DNA from 3 places in the Methylophilus sp. DW102 genome. Region 2 is predicted to be linked to each of the others. Evidence: predicted binding sites of a transcription regulator. Region 2 holds the regulator's gene; each other region holds the start of a gene.
What was found. The regulator sigma-54, encoded in region 2, starts transcription at its own class of promoters, with help from an activator protein. The targets are predictions, from matches to a motif close to TGGCACNNTTCCTGCT.
Positions count from the first base shown of each region.

Region 1 (5,027 bases), 140 kb from region 2:
CTTGTTTGACGCGCTCTTCGAGGTCCTGGTGAGTGGCGGCAATCACGCGTACATTGACTTTGATTGGTTGATGTCCGCCCACGCGATAAAATTGGCCGTCGGACAAGACGCGCAACAATCTGGTTTGCAAGTCAGCAGGCATGTCACCAATTTCATCCAGAAACAAAGTGCCGTTATCTGCTTGTTCAAAGCGGCCACGTCTGGCTGCAGCGGCCCCAGTAAAAGCGCCGCGTTCATGACCAAACAATTCAGATTCTAATAAGTCTTTGGGAATCGCTGCGGTATTAATGGCGATAAATGGCTTGTCAGCCCGTGGACTGTGTCTATGCAGGGCGCTCGCGACCAGTTCTTTACCGCTGCCGGATTCGCCGTTAATGAGCACGGTGGAGTGCGAGCGACTTAGGCGGCCAATGGCACGGAAAACCTCTTGCATGGCGGGGGCCTGGCCGATGATTTCTGGCGAGGGGCCAGTGTCTTCTACGGCCTCGACAGATTGACGCATGCTTTCTTCAACGGCACGTTTGATAATTTCGATGGCCTGGTCTACATCAAACGGTTTGGCCAAATACTCGAACGCGCCACCCTGAAAGGCGGCGACAGCACTTTCGAGGTCTGAGTAGGCGGTCATGATAATGACGGGAATCTCGGGAAAGCGCTGCTTTACCTCGGATAAAAAGTCCAGGCCCGAGCCATTCGGCATGCGGATGTCACTGACAATGACTTGGGGTTGTTCACGATTTAAAGCGTTGAGGGCTTCTGCTGGGGATGAAAATGTTTTGAAATCAAAGTCCGTGCGGGCGAGTGCTTTTTCAAACACCCAGCGGATGGATTTGTCGTCGTCTAGGATCCAGATTGGCTTCATAGCTGTTTCTCGTGAATTATTGTACTGATGATTTTAATTGCGTACTTTCAATAGGTAGCAATATATGGAAGATGGTTTTACCCGGCTGTGAATCACAATCGATCATGCCATGGTGTTGGGTGATAAAGGTTTGCGCCAGCGCAAGGCCCAAGCCAGTGCCGCCTTCGCGACCAGATACCAGCGGGTAGAAAATGCGTTCTTTGATGCCGGCAGGGATGCCTGGGCCGTTATCAATAATCTCTAAATGAATCCCGACACGGTAACGTTTTCTGGCTAGCGTAATTTGGCGCTCAGCACGCGTGCGGAAAGTAATACTCGCGCCTTCGGTCTGATGCTGTTGCATCGCTTGTGCCGCATTACGCGCAATATTGAGCACGGCTTGTATCAGTTTCTCGCGATCGCCAATGAGCTCCGGTAAGCTGGTATCGTAGTCGCGGATCACGCGGATATGGTTAGGCGATTCTGCCAGTAACAGACTGCGTACGCGTTCCAGCACTTCATGAATATTGGTGGGCTCATATTTTGGCACGCGGTGAGGTGCCAGCAGTCTGTCCATGAGGCTATGTAGTCTGTCAGCCTCTTTGATAATCACCTGGGTATATTCTTTTAGGCTGGGTTGCGGCAACTCAAACTCAAGCAATTGTGCCGCACCACGCAAGCCGCCTAGCGGGTTGCGAATTTCATGCGCCAGATTCCTGAGTAATTCAGAGTTGGCTTGCTGCTGTATCAACATGCGCTCTTCACGCGCAATACGCAATTGCTGATCCATTTGCACAAACTCCAGAATCAGCATGTCTTCCGGCGTTTGGTTGAACGCGGCTGAAATAGGGGTGGCTGTGCAGGTCACGGCCGTTGTATGGCCGCGTTGGGTAGTCAGTGCAAACTCATGCTCACGATATGGGCTCTGTGTTTCTATGGCGTTGGTCACGGCCATTTGCAAAATTTCGCAATTCACAAACACGTCATGGATATGCGCCCCTTGAATCTGGTTGGCACTAAATGCAAACAGAATCTCGGCGCTGGAGTTGGCGTAAGTAACTTCTAGTTGGTTATTAAGCAAAATGACTGCCGTGGCAATATGCTCTAAACCACTAAAGCCGTTGGGAGATTTCTGTACCATGTCCTGAGCTTGTTAAAAAGAGTGAATCACGCCCTGTTTTAAAGCAAAACCCAAGCCAATTCTTGTGCACAACGCAAAAATGATTGAGAAAACTCCCAAAATGGTGCATTTAAAGATTGAGCTCTTTATTTAACAGCTCGATATTACGCTCATGCGCCTGAATTTCGGCCTCAATGACGCGCAGCTTTTCCTCATATTTGGCGACGTTTCTAAACGTTTTGCCATTCGCGCCTCTGTAGACTTCTGGCGTGTTCTGGGCTTCTTCATATAACAGGCGAGCATTCTCAAGTGCTTGTTTTTCTTGAGAAAGCTCGTTCATTAATAGCTCTCGCCGCTTTTGGTCGCGTTGATTTTGTGTCTGATTATCGACTTTGGGAAAATCGGCCGGAGAGGGTGTTTTGACATTGGCTTTTTTCTCTCTGGCAGGGGGTGGAGGCTCTGCGGTTCTGGGCCCACTAATAATGAGCTCTGCCTTGTTTTTGCCTTCGGGTTTGATATTGGTATAGGTGGTGACGCCGTTACTGTCGGTATATTTGTAAATATCTGCCCAGCTTTGGTTGCACATGAGCGCGAAGGTGCAAATGTAAAAAAATCTTTTCATGGCAATAGTTTAGAGTAGATCGTTGAGGGTATCAACGTCTGCTCGCCTAAAAACGTTGACGGAACAGCGCGTACATAAAAAAACAGGGCAGCCTGGGCTGCCCTGTTTTAGTGCGTGCTCTTGTGACTAGCAAGAGTAGTACAGACCAAATTCCACTGGGTGTGGTGTTTGGCGCAGTTTAGTGACTTCTTCCATTTTCAATGCAATGTATGCATCAATCCAGTCGTCTGAGAAAACGCCGCCGCGTGTTAAGAACTCGCGGTCTTTATCCAGATACTCCAATGCTTGTTCCAGAGATGAACATACCGTTGGGATCAATGCATCTTCTTCTGGTGGCAGATGGTACAAGTCTTTAGTCGCTGGTTCACCTGGGTGAATCTTGTTCTGAACGCCATCCAGACCAGCCATCAACAGGGCTGAGAAAGCCAAGTATGGGTTAGCAATCGGGTCTGGGAAGCGCGCTTCAACACGGCGTGCTTTGTCTGAATGCACAAATGGAATACGAATCGCAGCAGAACGGTTTTTAGCGGAGTAAGCCAATTTCACTGGTGCTTCGTAGTGCGGTACCAAGCGCTTGTAGGAGTTAGTACCTGGGTTGGTAATCGCATTCAGTGCGCGCGCATGCTTGATGATGCCGCCGATGTAGTACAGAGCGAAATCGCTCAGGCCAGCATAACCATTGCCTGCAAACAGGTTTTTACCATCTTTCCAAACGGATTGGTGAACGTGCATACCAGAGCCGTTATCGCCAAACATTGGTTTTGGCATAAATGTGGCTGTTTTACCATAAGCATGGGCTGTGTTAGTCACTACGTATTTCAGGATTTGTGTCCAGTCAGCACGTTGTACCAAGGTCGCAAACTTAGTACCGATTTCACATTGACCGGCTGTTGCCACTTCGTGGTGGTGCACTTCAACAGGCACGCCCAGTTCTTCTAAGGTCATGACCATGGCAGAGCGGATGTCATGCAATGAATCGACAGGAGGCACTGGGAAGTAGCCGCCTTTAACGCCTGGACGGTGGCCAGTGTTGCCGCCCTCGAATTTTTCACCTGAGGACCAAGCGGCCTCTTCGGAGTTGATTTTCACAAAGCTACCACCCATGGTGGCATCCCATTGTACGCTGTCAAAAATGAAGAACTCTGGCTCTGGACCAAAATAAGCAGTGTCACCCAGGCCGCTGGATTTCAGGTAGGCTTCAGCGCGTTTTGCCAGGGAGCGTGGGTCACGGTCATAGCCTTTACCATCAGTAGGGTCTACTACGTCGCAGGTCAGAACCAAGGTTGGTTCGTCAAAAAATGGATCGATGAATGCGGTGCTTGCATCAGGCATCAATTGCATGTCAGAGGCTTGAATGCCTTTCCAGCCAGCAATGGAAGAACCATCAAAGGCGTGACCTTCGGTAAATTTATCTTCGTCGAAGGCAGACACTGGCACGGTCACGTGCTGCTCTTTACCTCTGGTGTCGGTAAAACGGAAATCAACAAATTTGATGTCGTTTTCCGCAACCAGTTTCATTACGTTTGCAACGGACATTACATTCTCCTCAGTGATCAAGATCTAAAATGATTCAACTTGCGCACGCAAAAAAGGGACATGTTGCGGATGTCCCGGAACGTGAGCAAATATAAAAACACAAACTAGCAAAACAAATAGATATGTGGAATTTTTAGTTTACGAATTCCATTGAATCTTAGGATGTAATAGTAGCAGGAAGCATGCCACCCAAAAACAGGCATTTTGCATGGATATGAGATATCTGACATAAAAAAGCAAAATCAATGCGCACCAAAAAGGTGCTCAGCAACAAATTGAGCACAAAAATGGTGCTCCATGCGCTTGCGTAACTTTCACAGGTATACTCGCGGTTTGACTAGCTTATTAAAAGAACGAAGGTGTCCTTTGGAAAGTGTTGAGAAAATCTTGCAACAAGCCGCTCAGCGTGCTCAGCAAAATGGTTTGCCGTATGCCGGCGCGATGACGCCCCAGGAGGCGTATGCGCTGATTAGCCAAGATCAAAATGCGGTGTTGGTGGATGTGCGCTCACGTGCCGAGTTGGAGTTGGTTGGGCGCGTGCCGATGGCGGCCCATCTGGAATGGGCGTTTTATCCAGGCATGATTGCCAATCCTGAGTTTGCCGATCAGCTACAGGCGCTGGTTGATCCTGCGCGCACCGTCGTATTTATGTGCCGCACGGGTGGCCGCAGCCATAATGCTGCCTTGCTGGCGCAAAAACTCGGATATCCCAACGCCTATAACATGCTCGAAGGCTTTGAAGGCGAAGCGAATGAGGCCAAGCAAAGAACCCTGATCAATGGCTGGAAACATGCAGGCTTGCCCTGGTCCAACTAGGTGATCTTGCTATGTCGGTTGAAAAATACGCAGTCATTGGCCACCCGATAGCACATAGCAAATCGCCGTTGATTCACCAGGCATTTGCGCTG
Region 1 covers NZ_AP029023.1:119,061-124,087, forward strand. The annotation lists gene ntrC (nitrogen regulation protein NR(I)) at 1-862, opposite strand, end outside; gene glnL (nitrogen regulation protein NR(II)) at 879-1,982, opposite strand; gene AACH41_RS00550 (DUF4124 domain-containing protein) at 2,092-2,583, opposite strand; gene glnA (type I glutamate--ammonia ligase) at 2,710-4,119, opposite strand; gene AACH41_RS00560 (rhodanese-like domain-containing protein) at 4,486-4,935, shown strand; gene aroE (shikimate dehydrogenase) at 4,947-5,027, shown strand, end outside.
Region 1: a site for sigma-54 is predicted at 2,025-2,040, ahead of glnL (nitrogen regulation protein NR(II)). Genes of this name have one in related genera too.

Region 2 (5,027 bases):
TGTCATTTTAACACTGCTCCAGCCGCGCTTACAGAAATGCATGGGATTACGTTAAAATAGCTGTTTTACTTATTTGAGACGGTGCCATCAGTGCGCATCGTTGTATTTGACGGATACCCGCATGACCGATACCAAACAACCCTCATCTGAAGTGCCAGCATTGAGCCCAGAAATTGCCAAGGCGTTGGCCATTATCAAGCGTGGCGCAGATGAGTTACTGATCGAGCAGGAGCTGGTCGAGAAACTGAAAACAGGCAAGCCGTTACGTGTGAAAGCAGGCTTTGACCCTACCGCGCCCGACTTGCACCTGGGTCATACCGTCCTCATTAATAAATTGCGCCAGTTGCAGGATCTGGGCCATCAGATTTTATTCCTGATCGGTGACTTTACCGGCATGATTGGTGACCCAACGGGCAAAAGCGCCACTCGTCCACCCTTAACCGTGGAGCAGGTCAAGGCCAACGCCGATACCTATGCCGCACAAGTCTTCAAAATACTGGATCCCACCAAAACCGAGATTGTTTTTAACTCCAACTGGTTAAGTGAACTCGGTGCGGCGGGGATGATCAAGCTGGCTGCCAGCCATACCGTGGCCCGCATGCTGGAGCGCGATGACTTCTCCAAACGCTTCAAGGGTAATCAACCGATTGCGATTCACGAGTTTCTGTACCCGTTACTGCAAGGATATGATTCGGTCGCCCTGCAAGCGGATCTTGAGCTCGGTGGTACCGACCAGAAGTTTAACCTGCTCATGGGGCGTGAGTTGCAAAAGCAGGCCGGCCAGTCGCAGCAATGTGTGCTGATGATGCCGTTGCTGGAAGGGTTGGATGGCGTCAATAAAATGTCTAAATCACTCGGTAACTACATTGGCATTAGCGAGGCGCCAGAGACTATTTTTGCCAAGATCATGTCGATTTCAGATGAACTGATGTGGCGCTATATTGATTTGCTCTCTTTTGCGACGCTGGAAACCATTGCCGAATGGAAGGCGCAAGTCGCCAGTGGCGCAAACCCCCGCAATATCAAGGTCGGCTTTGCCCAAGAAATTGTGGCGCGTTTCCATGGTCAAGCCGCGGCTGAAAAAGCCTTGCAGGACTTCCAGACCCGTGCCAAAGGCGGCATCCCGGATGACGTGCCCGAAGTTGAAGTGACCATTGAAGGCGAGAGCATCGGCATTAGCCAATTGTTAAAACAGGCGGGCTTGGTTGAAAGCACCAGTGAAGCCATGCGCGCAGTGCAGCAAGGAGGCGTCAAGCTCGACAGCGTCAAGGTGGATGATAAGAATCTGCCTTTGACTAAAGGTGTGACAGTGATCGCACAGGTGGGTAAACGTAAATTTGCCAAGATCACAATCAGGTGATTTGAGCTGAGAAACAAAAAAGGCCGCATCTGCGGCCTTTTTTGTTTAGAGCGTTTTGCGCAAGTTCGCGGGCGGAATATTCAGGGACTCGCGATATTTGGCTATGGTACGGCGGGCAACGACGATACCTTGTTGTGCCAGTGTGTCGGTGATCTGGTTGTCCGACAAAGGCTTTTTCGGGTTTTCTTCGGCCACCATTTGCTTGATCAAGGCGCGGATAGCGGTGGCAGAGCAGGAGCCGCCTGCATCTGTGGCCACCGAGCTGCCAAAGAAGTATTTGAGTTCATAGACGCCACGCGGTGTGAGCATATACTTATGCGTGGTGACGCGGGAAACTGTGCTTTCATGCAAGTCGAGTTCTTCGGCGATTTCACGCAGCACCAGTGGCCGCATGGCAATTTCACCATGTTCAAAGAAGTTGCGCTGGCGATCTACAATGGCTTGTGACACGCGCAAAATGGTCGAGAAGCGCTGCTGGATATTTTTAATCATCCACTTGGCTTCCTGCATCTGGCTTTGCAGGTATTGGCCTGAACTCTCGCGGTTGCGCTTGAGGATGTCCGCATACATCTGGTTGATGCGCAGTTTGGGGATCACGCCATCATTTAAAGAGGCGACCCAAATGCCCTTGATTTTTTTAACCACCACATCGTGCTGGATAAAGTGATCGTGACTAAAGCTGGAAAACTCGCTGCCGGGTCTGGGGTTTTGCTGGCGGATCAGGTGCTGCGCCGCCTTGAGTACCGCTTCATCGCAACCAAGCACCTTGCGCAGTTTGACAAAGTCTTTGTTGGCCAGCAGCGCCAGGTGGTCTTTGGCAATGGCAATGGCGGTTTGCAAGTGTGGCGTTTCTTGCGGCAAACGCGTCAGTTGCAAGAGCAGGCACTCGCGTAAATCGCGCGCACCTACGCCTACAGGGTCCAGATTCTGGATCAGCTTGAGGGCGGTTTCCAGTTCCAGCAGCTCGACCTCAAGTTCGAGTGGCAAGTGCTCCACAATCTCCTGCAGATCTTGCTCCAGATAGCCATCATCAGTGATGCTATCCAGTAGCAGTTTGACCAGGCTCATGTCACGTTGCGATAAATGTGCCAGTTGTATCTGATCAATCAGATGCTCGCGCAAACTGATGCTGGTGGTTTCCTGTCTGGAAAAGTCACTGTCTTCGTCTTCCTGATGATTGCGTCCGGCTTCGTCCCAGTTGCTGGTGCTGCCAAACTCTTCATAATCATCTTCAAACTCTGGCGGCGTGAATTCCTCGTTTAAATTGGGCAGGTCGCTCTCGCTCCCGCCCAGCTCATCGTGCAAGTCTTCACGCAGACTTTCTGCCGGTGCGGTGATCTCTTGCTGCGTTGCCATGTCAAACGAGCTGGCATCTGTCGGCTCAGCTTCTACAGTGGGGGGAGGCGGTGTGTTATCTTCAAACTCGCCTTCTTCACCGTCTGACATTTCCAGTAACGGGTTTTCCTGCAGGATGGTTTCCAGTTCCTGGTTCAGTTCCAGCGTGGAAAGTTGCAGCAAACGGATCGATTGCTGCAGCTGCGGCGTCAGCGCCAGATTTTGCGAAATACGTAATTGCAGGTTCTGTTTCATGACGGATTACAGCCTAAAATTCTTGCCCAGATACACTTCACGCACACCTTCATTCTGAATGATTTCATCGGGCGTGCCTGCTGCAAACACAGCGCCTTCATTGACAATATAAGCGCGGTCACAGATATCCAGCGTTTCGCGCACATTGTGGTCGGTGATTAAAATACCAATATTCTGACTGCTCAGGTAGCGGATGATTTTCTGGATTTCGATCACCGCAATCGGATCAATCCCGGCGAACGGTTCATCCAGCAAAATAAATTTAGGGTCAGTGGCCAGGCAGCGCGCAATTTCAACGCGTCGACGTTCGCCGCCAGACAAGCTGACGGCCTGACTGTTGCGGATGTGCTGGATATGCAATTGATCCAGCAAGGACTCAAGCCTCGCCTCACGCTGCTCTTCCGTATAGGGACGGGTTTCAAGAATGGCGAGTATGTTGTCGGTTACGCTGAGCTTGCGGAAAATGGATGCTTCTTGGGGCAGATAAGCCAGGCCCATGCGCGCGCGCTCATGCATGGGCGCGCGGCTCACGTCGGCGCCATTCAGCGTAATGTTGCCTTCATCCAGCGCAACCAACCCGACAATCATGTAAAAGCTGGTGGTTTTGCCTGCCCCGTTGGGACCCAGCAAGCCGATCACTTCGCCACTGCGTAACTCAAGCGTCGTGTTTTTGACCACGGTACGGCCCTGATAGGTTTTTTTCAGGCGGTTAACCTGCAAATGGTTCTGATCTGCTGCCATGGTTTCCATCTTTATGCTTACTCTTTGCCTTGCTCACCAGTGTTTTCGGCAGGGGCAGGTTCGACCTTGAGTTGCAAGGAGCGATTCATCCGTAACCCCTGTTGAGAGGTTGGCTTGTTGTCAATGACAGGTGGTGTGGTTTTATTTTTAGGCTGTATGGTGGCCTTGACGCGGCTGCCAGCCGTCCCGTTCGGGTTGGCTTTGGTGCCGCCAATCACCTCGGCATACTCGGCGTTGGCGTCGTAGCTGATGTAGTCCCCGGTCACGATGTCTTCACCACGTTTAACCCAGGCATTGGTATACAGTTGCACTTTATCCATGCGGGCGTTGTATTCGATACGTTGACCACTGCCTTGCATCCACTCGTCTTTACCGGTACGTTTTTGCTTGAATGTGGTGGGGTTGCCGGTACAGGTGCTATGTTGAAAGCCGTCCTGATCCTCGCGTACGATCATTTTGTCCGCCTTGATTTGCAAAGTGCCCTGATTAAGAATCACGTTGCCCGTGTAGATACTGATTTTTTTAGCATCGTTCACGGTCACGGTATCCGCCTCAAGCTCTATCGGTTGATCTCGGTCGGATTCTTCGGCCAGCACACTCAGCGGCATGGACAATAGCGCCCATACGCTCATGCAGATCGCTAAAAATAAGGGCTTGTGCGTGTTCAACTCATTTCTCCATAATCAACGGTCATTGGCGTTCTGTGTTTGACGCCTGGGCCGGGCTTGCCAAATTGCTGGCGACGGGTGGACGCTCATAATGCACATGTACCCGGTTAAACAATTGCATGGTATCAGCCCGGTTATCAAAACGCATGCCCGTGCCTGTAATCACTGTCGCCGGTTTTTGGCGGATGACCACCGGCTGGTCTGTGTGTGCCACCTCGGTATCCGGCTCCAGCCAAAGCCGCTCGGTTTGCATTTGTGTTTCTGGCTTGGTGGCGGAGGCTTGGCGGATCACCTTGACCTGTTTGCTAAACTCGACCAGTTTACCATTGGCGGAAACACGTCCTTGCTGACCATAAATTTGCGTGTAAGGCTTGTTCAGGCCAAACTGGGTAAAGCGTGGCCGCTGCAATTCTGTATAGTCATTGGCAGGAAAGTGGCGCATTTTTGCGGCCGCCAGCACATATTTGGTATTACCGGACGCATCCGTGCGGGTACTCACAAAGTTGTACAACATGTAGTCCGGCGCTTGGCGATTAAGTATGTTCATTTTGAGTGCTTGCTCTTGCACATTCTGGTTAATCCAGAAGGTCAGCAGCGCCAGCAACAGCATTAACGCAATCGGCAACAAAATGGGGTGTTTAAGCATGCCTGAATTCTAATGCCTGTAT
Region 2 covers NZ_AP029023.1:260,680-265,706, forward strand. The annotation lists gene tyrS (tyrosine--tRNA ligase) at 122-1,360, shown strand; gene AACH41_RS01185 (RNA polymerase factor sigma-54) at 1,406-2,950, opposite strand; gene lptB (LPS export ABC transporter ATP-binding protein) at 2,957-3,700, opposite strand; gene lptA (lipopolysaccharide transport periplasmic protein LptA) at 3,709-4,323, opposite strand; gene lptC (LPS export ABC transporter periplasmic protein LptC) at 4,382-5,005, opposite strand.

Region 3 (5,027 bases), 100 kb from region 2:
AACCATCGCCAGTAGTATTCTCACAAAGCTGCCTAAAACACTGCATTTTCGAACACAGCTCACTCTCATCGATGGTTATGGGCACGAGGTTGATGCATTTGGTCATGAAAATAAACGAAAAAAGTGGGAGATCTCGAGAAAGCAGCTTGTGAGTGAGTTGTTGTCAACTTATCCCAAGCCAAAAGATTTATTCATCTATATCCAAGAGCAACTTGAGCATGTCGATAAGTTCAATGTCACTGGAAACATATCTCCACAGGTTTTAGTGTTTGACCTGATTGAAGCTTCTGATGCTTTTGCAGGAGAACTATTAGAAGCGGTATTAAAGGATAACGGTAGTGTCTCCAATCGCTTTGTTTCGTCTGCATTGAATGCAGTATTTAGGAATAACCGTAATCGCGGATTAGGAATGAGCTATGCAAAGCGTCTACTGCAAACCCACAATCCAATCCTTGAAAATTCTGTTGCCCATTCACTTGATGTGGCGATTAGGTTTGCTGGAAATACGCCGGCCGAGATTAATCTTATTCGACAACTCTTATGGTCGAAATCTAAATCACTTGTAATCTCTTGTATTCATGCCATTTGGAGCATTGCTCTTAATGGTGATATAGCTCTTGCGATTGAGTTGATGCTGAGTGTGGATATTTCTAACGACTCCAAAATTGCAGACCAACTGCTGTCATTGTGTTCTGAAGACAGAAAGCACTTGAGTGTTGAGGTTTTGGGTGAGGAAGTTATTTATGAGTTGCTAAAAAAACTAGTACCATTACCCGAACTGACGGGACATTGGGTCGGGAAGTTTATTGCAGAGTGCTCACTCCAATATCCTTATAAAACTGCAAAATTCTTTATGGATAGAGTGGATATTGCTGCTTCGAGTAAAGATTATTCTTATCGAGCATGTAATTACGGTCCCTGGAAAAATGTTGCCTTGAAATTTAGGGAGTCTTCCGAGTTTACAAGTCTGATACATACTATGTGGACATGGATGCGAAGTCATAACACCGACGATTACTTTTTCAATAAAGAAGCTTCAAGACTATTCGTTGAAATGTTTATACCGTTTGACGAACCCGTTTTAATTTTCTTGAGAGAAAGGTTCAGAGGTGATAAGCAGGATATTGAGCTTATAAGTAACCTGCTAGATGATGTTTCTTCAGAATTTTGTTTCCAGCAATCACAATTTGTCATCGACTTTTTGAACAAAGCTAAGGCATTTGGCAAAGATACATTAGAGTCAGCTATCAGTGCACTTTATACCAGCGGAGTTAGCGGTATGCGTTCTGGAATACCTGGACAACCATTTCCGCAGGATATATTTGCCAGGGATGAGTCTGTTCGCATTTTGCAAAACCTCTCCCGCACATCGCCCGCTTACAAACTGTACACGTGGTTTAAAGAGGGCGCCGAAAGGGATATTGCAAGTGCCATCAAAGAAAATGAAAGTTTTGAAGATGACTGAGACCAATAAATTTAATCAAACACTTTAAGACATGTAGTTGTATTATGCGATTAGCCAAAATAAAGCCCTCAAATGAGGGCTTTTTCATTCGGACCTATAAGAGCTTAAATCCAAGGATGGCGCGGCGGTTTGACCTTGTTCAGGCTGTAATTACCAACGGCATGGTATTTCCAGCGCACCGGATCGTGCAGCGTATGGGTACGTGCATTCCGCCAGTGGCGATCCAGGTTGTATTCCCCCAGGGTAGAACGGGTCCCGGCCAGTTCAAACAACTTGCTGCCCGCCAGCAAGGCGGTTTCGGTACTCAGCACTTTGGCTTCTGCCACCGCAATCGAGGCTTCGGCCACGGTGTCTTCATTCGGGTTAAGTTGCGCTTCGTCTATGTATTCACCCGCGCGTGCCAGTAAAGCCTCGGTGGCGTGCAGGCGAATCTGCAAGTCACCGATATCCTTGATGGTATGCGGGTCTTCATAACCGTGTTCGAGGTCGGTATCTATCCATGGCCGAGTGTAGTTGCGTACAAAGTGCAGGGTATCTTTAAACGCCGCGCGGGCGATGCCGGTATCCACCGCCGCCTGGATAATCTGCGCAATCGGCCCCATGGTGGTCGGGCGGTCAAAGGCCAGATGGTGCGGCAGCACGTATTCGCTAGGCACAAAAATATTTTCCAGGATGGTCGTCCCGCTAGCCGTGGTGCGTTGGCCAAAGCTGGACCAGTCATCAATAATGGTCAGGCCTTCTGCGCCAGCGGGTACGAATGCCACCACGGTATTGTCGTGCTCATCTTTGGCCACCACTGGCACCCAGTCCGCCAGCAACGCGCCAGACGAATAGAATTTTTTGCCGTTTAAAAAGTAGCCGCTATTGGTGGGCGTGAGCTTGGTTTTCACGTCATTGACGCTCTTGGTGCCAATCTCGGAGAACGCATTGCCAAACCGCACCCCTTGCAGCACCAGCTCAAAAAAGTATTTTTTCTGAAAGTCTGAGCCATCCAGGCGCAAGCCTTCCACCATATATAAATGATTCTGTGGAATCTGTCCGACACTGGGGTCTGCTTCGGCCACGGTGGCTACCACTTCTGCCAGAGTTTTATTAGAGACAAAGGCACCGCCATATTCTTTGGGCACGGTAATGCCCCACAACCCGCTGCTTGAAAACAGGTCGAGTTCTTTGCGTGGCAGTCGACGTTCCTGGTCGCGCAGGGCGGCTTCTTTGGCAATTTCGCTGGCCACTTGTTTGGCGACGGTCAGGGCTTCTGCGTCACTTTTAATCAAATGTGCCGCTTGTCGCGGCAGGTTTACAGGCAAATGCGCAATCTTATTTGCTTGTGCAGTCATAGTCAGTCCTTATTCAAAAAGAGATCAATAAAGGCATGGCGAGCAGGCACCATGCGTCTGCAGTCACTGTTGCATTTAGTGTGCCAATCAATAAAGCATTGAATTTAAAAGAAAATATAAAAATCCATCTCTGCTGCCGCCTCTATAGAAACAGTTTGCTGCTGAATGACTGCTGTAAAAGCAGCAGCCACTGGAGGGTGGGGAGGGAGCGAACTGCAGCGTGATCGCGCAAAACTGCTGCTTTTGCAGCAGTTGATCAGCAACTAGCGCTGGAATCTAGCACCATTTAAAAAGCATGTTTTATGTTAAGTCATTGAAAAATATAAACATTATTGCCTGGCATGGATGCTGCTAATACTACTGGCAAGCAAGGTCGTCTGCGAAGCATCGTAAGCAACGACCTCCGTCATTGTTATTTCAGGAGTCATGATGAGCCGTCCATTAAAAGTTACTGCCGTTTCCGGCAGCTATAAATTACCTTCCAGAACCGCTGCACTGGTGCAGGCGATCACACAGAAGTTGGGACAGCAAATCCCGATTGATCTGCACGTGGTGGAATTAAGCGAAATTGCGGGCAGCTTGGTCGCTTCCTACGATCCCAAAGCTTTGCCAATCAACGTACAGCAAGATATCCAGGCGATTGAAACCGCCGATTTACTGGTGGTGGCTACGCCTGTGTATCGCGCCTCTTATGGAGGGTTGTTCAAGCATTTGTTTGATCTGGTCAATCTCGAAGCATTGATTGATGTGCCCGTGCTGCTGGCAGCAACCGGCGGCACTGAGCGTCATGCCTTGATCATTGATCATGAGCTGCGCCCATTATTCAGCTTCTTCCAGGCAGTCACGTTGCCGATCGGTGTATATGCCGTTGAAGCGGATTTTGAAAATTATCAAATCAAGAGTGAGGCGGTGAAAGCGCGCATTGATCTAGCGGTAGAGCGTGCCCTGCCTTTGCTCAAACATCGCGAGCTTTTGAGCCAGGAAAAGTTATTAGCCATTTAAATTCAGTGATTTTTGGAGAGATTAAAGATGAGTACAGAAAACATTAAATTTGCCTATTGGGTGCCTAACGTCAGTGGTGGCCTGGTGGTCAGTAACATTGAGCAGCGCACCAGTTGGGATATCGATTACAACCGCAAGCTGGCACAAATTGCCGAAAAAGCCGGATTTGAATATGCATTGAGCCAAATCCGTTTTACAGCGGGGTATGGGGCCGAGTTTCAGCATGAGTCGGTATCTTTTTCGCATGCCTTGCTGGCGGCGACCACCAAACTCAAAGTGATTGCCGCCATTTTGCCTGGCCCCTGGAATCCGGTGCTGGCTGCCAAACAATTGGCGACCATTGATATTCTCACCCAGGGACGGATTGCGGTGAATATCGTCTCCGGCTGGTTCCGTGGTGAGTTTACGGCGATTGGCGAGCATTGGCTGGATCACGACGAACGCTACCGCCGTTCACGCGAGTTTATTGAAGCGCTCAAGGGCATTTGGACCCAGGATAACTTTACTTACAGAGGCGATTTTTACCGCTTTAGTAACTACTCACTCAAACCTAAACCTTTGCAGCAGCCACATCCAGAAATTTTCCAGGGCGGCAGTTCACGTGCTGCGCGCGATAATGCGGCCGCGGTCTCAGACTGGTACTTCACCAACGGTAACACCGTGGAAGGGATCAAGACCCAGGTGGACGATATTCGCGCCAAGGCGGCGGCCAATAAGCATCAGGTCAAGATCGGGGTCAATGCCTTTGTGATTGCCCGCGATACCGAAGAAGAAGCCAAAGCCGTATTGAAGGAAATCATTGATAAAGCCAACCCTGAAGCGGTCAATGCCTTTGGCCATGAAGTGAAAAATGCCGGTGCTGCCAGCCCGGAGCGTGAAGGTAACTGGGCGAAGTCGAGCTTTGAAGACCTGGTGCAATATAACGATGGCTTTAAAACCAATTTGATTGGTACACCACAGCAAATTGCCGAGCGCATTGTGGCTTTGAAGGCGGTGGGCGTAGATTTAGTGTTGGCGGGCTTTTTGCACTTTCAGGAAGAGGTCGCTTATTTTGGTGAAAAAGTACTGCCACTGGTGCGTGAGCTGGAAGCTAAAACCTTGGCCAAAGCGGCTTAACTCAACCCGGCAGGAAATTGGCAATGGCAGAGACTTTACCTCACTTGCTCGCTTTGCAGGCCGTGGAGCGCCCGCATCGTGTTGCAATTCGGCATAAACAGCTGGGC
Region 3 covers NZ_AP029023.1:156,113-161,139, forward strand. The annotation lists gene AACH41_RS00690 (helix-turn-helix transcriptional regulator) at 1-1,465, shown strand, start outside; gene AACH41_RS00695 (SfnB family sulfur acquisition oxidoreductase) at 1,570-2,802, opposite strand; gene msuE (FMN reductase) at 3,232-3,804, shown strand; gene sfnG (dimethylsulfone monooxygenase SfnG) at 3,832-4,920, shown strand; gene AACH41_RS00710 (AMP-binding protein) at 4,944-5,027, shown strand, end outside.
Region 3: a site for sigma-54 is predicted at 2,873-2,888, ahead of AACH41_RS00695 (SfnB family sulfur acquisition oxidoreductase). Genes of this name have one in related genera too.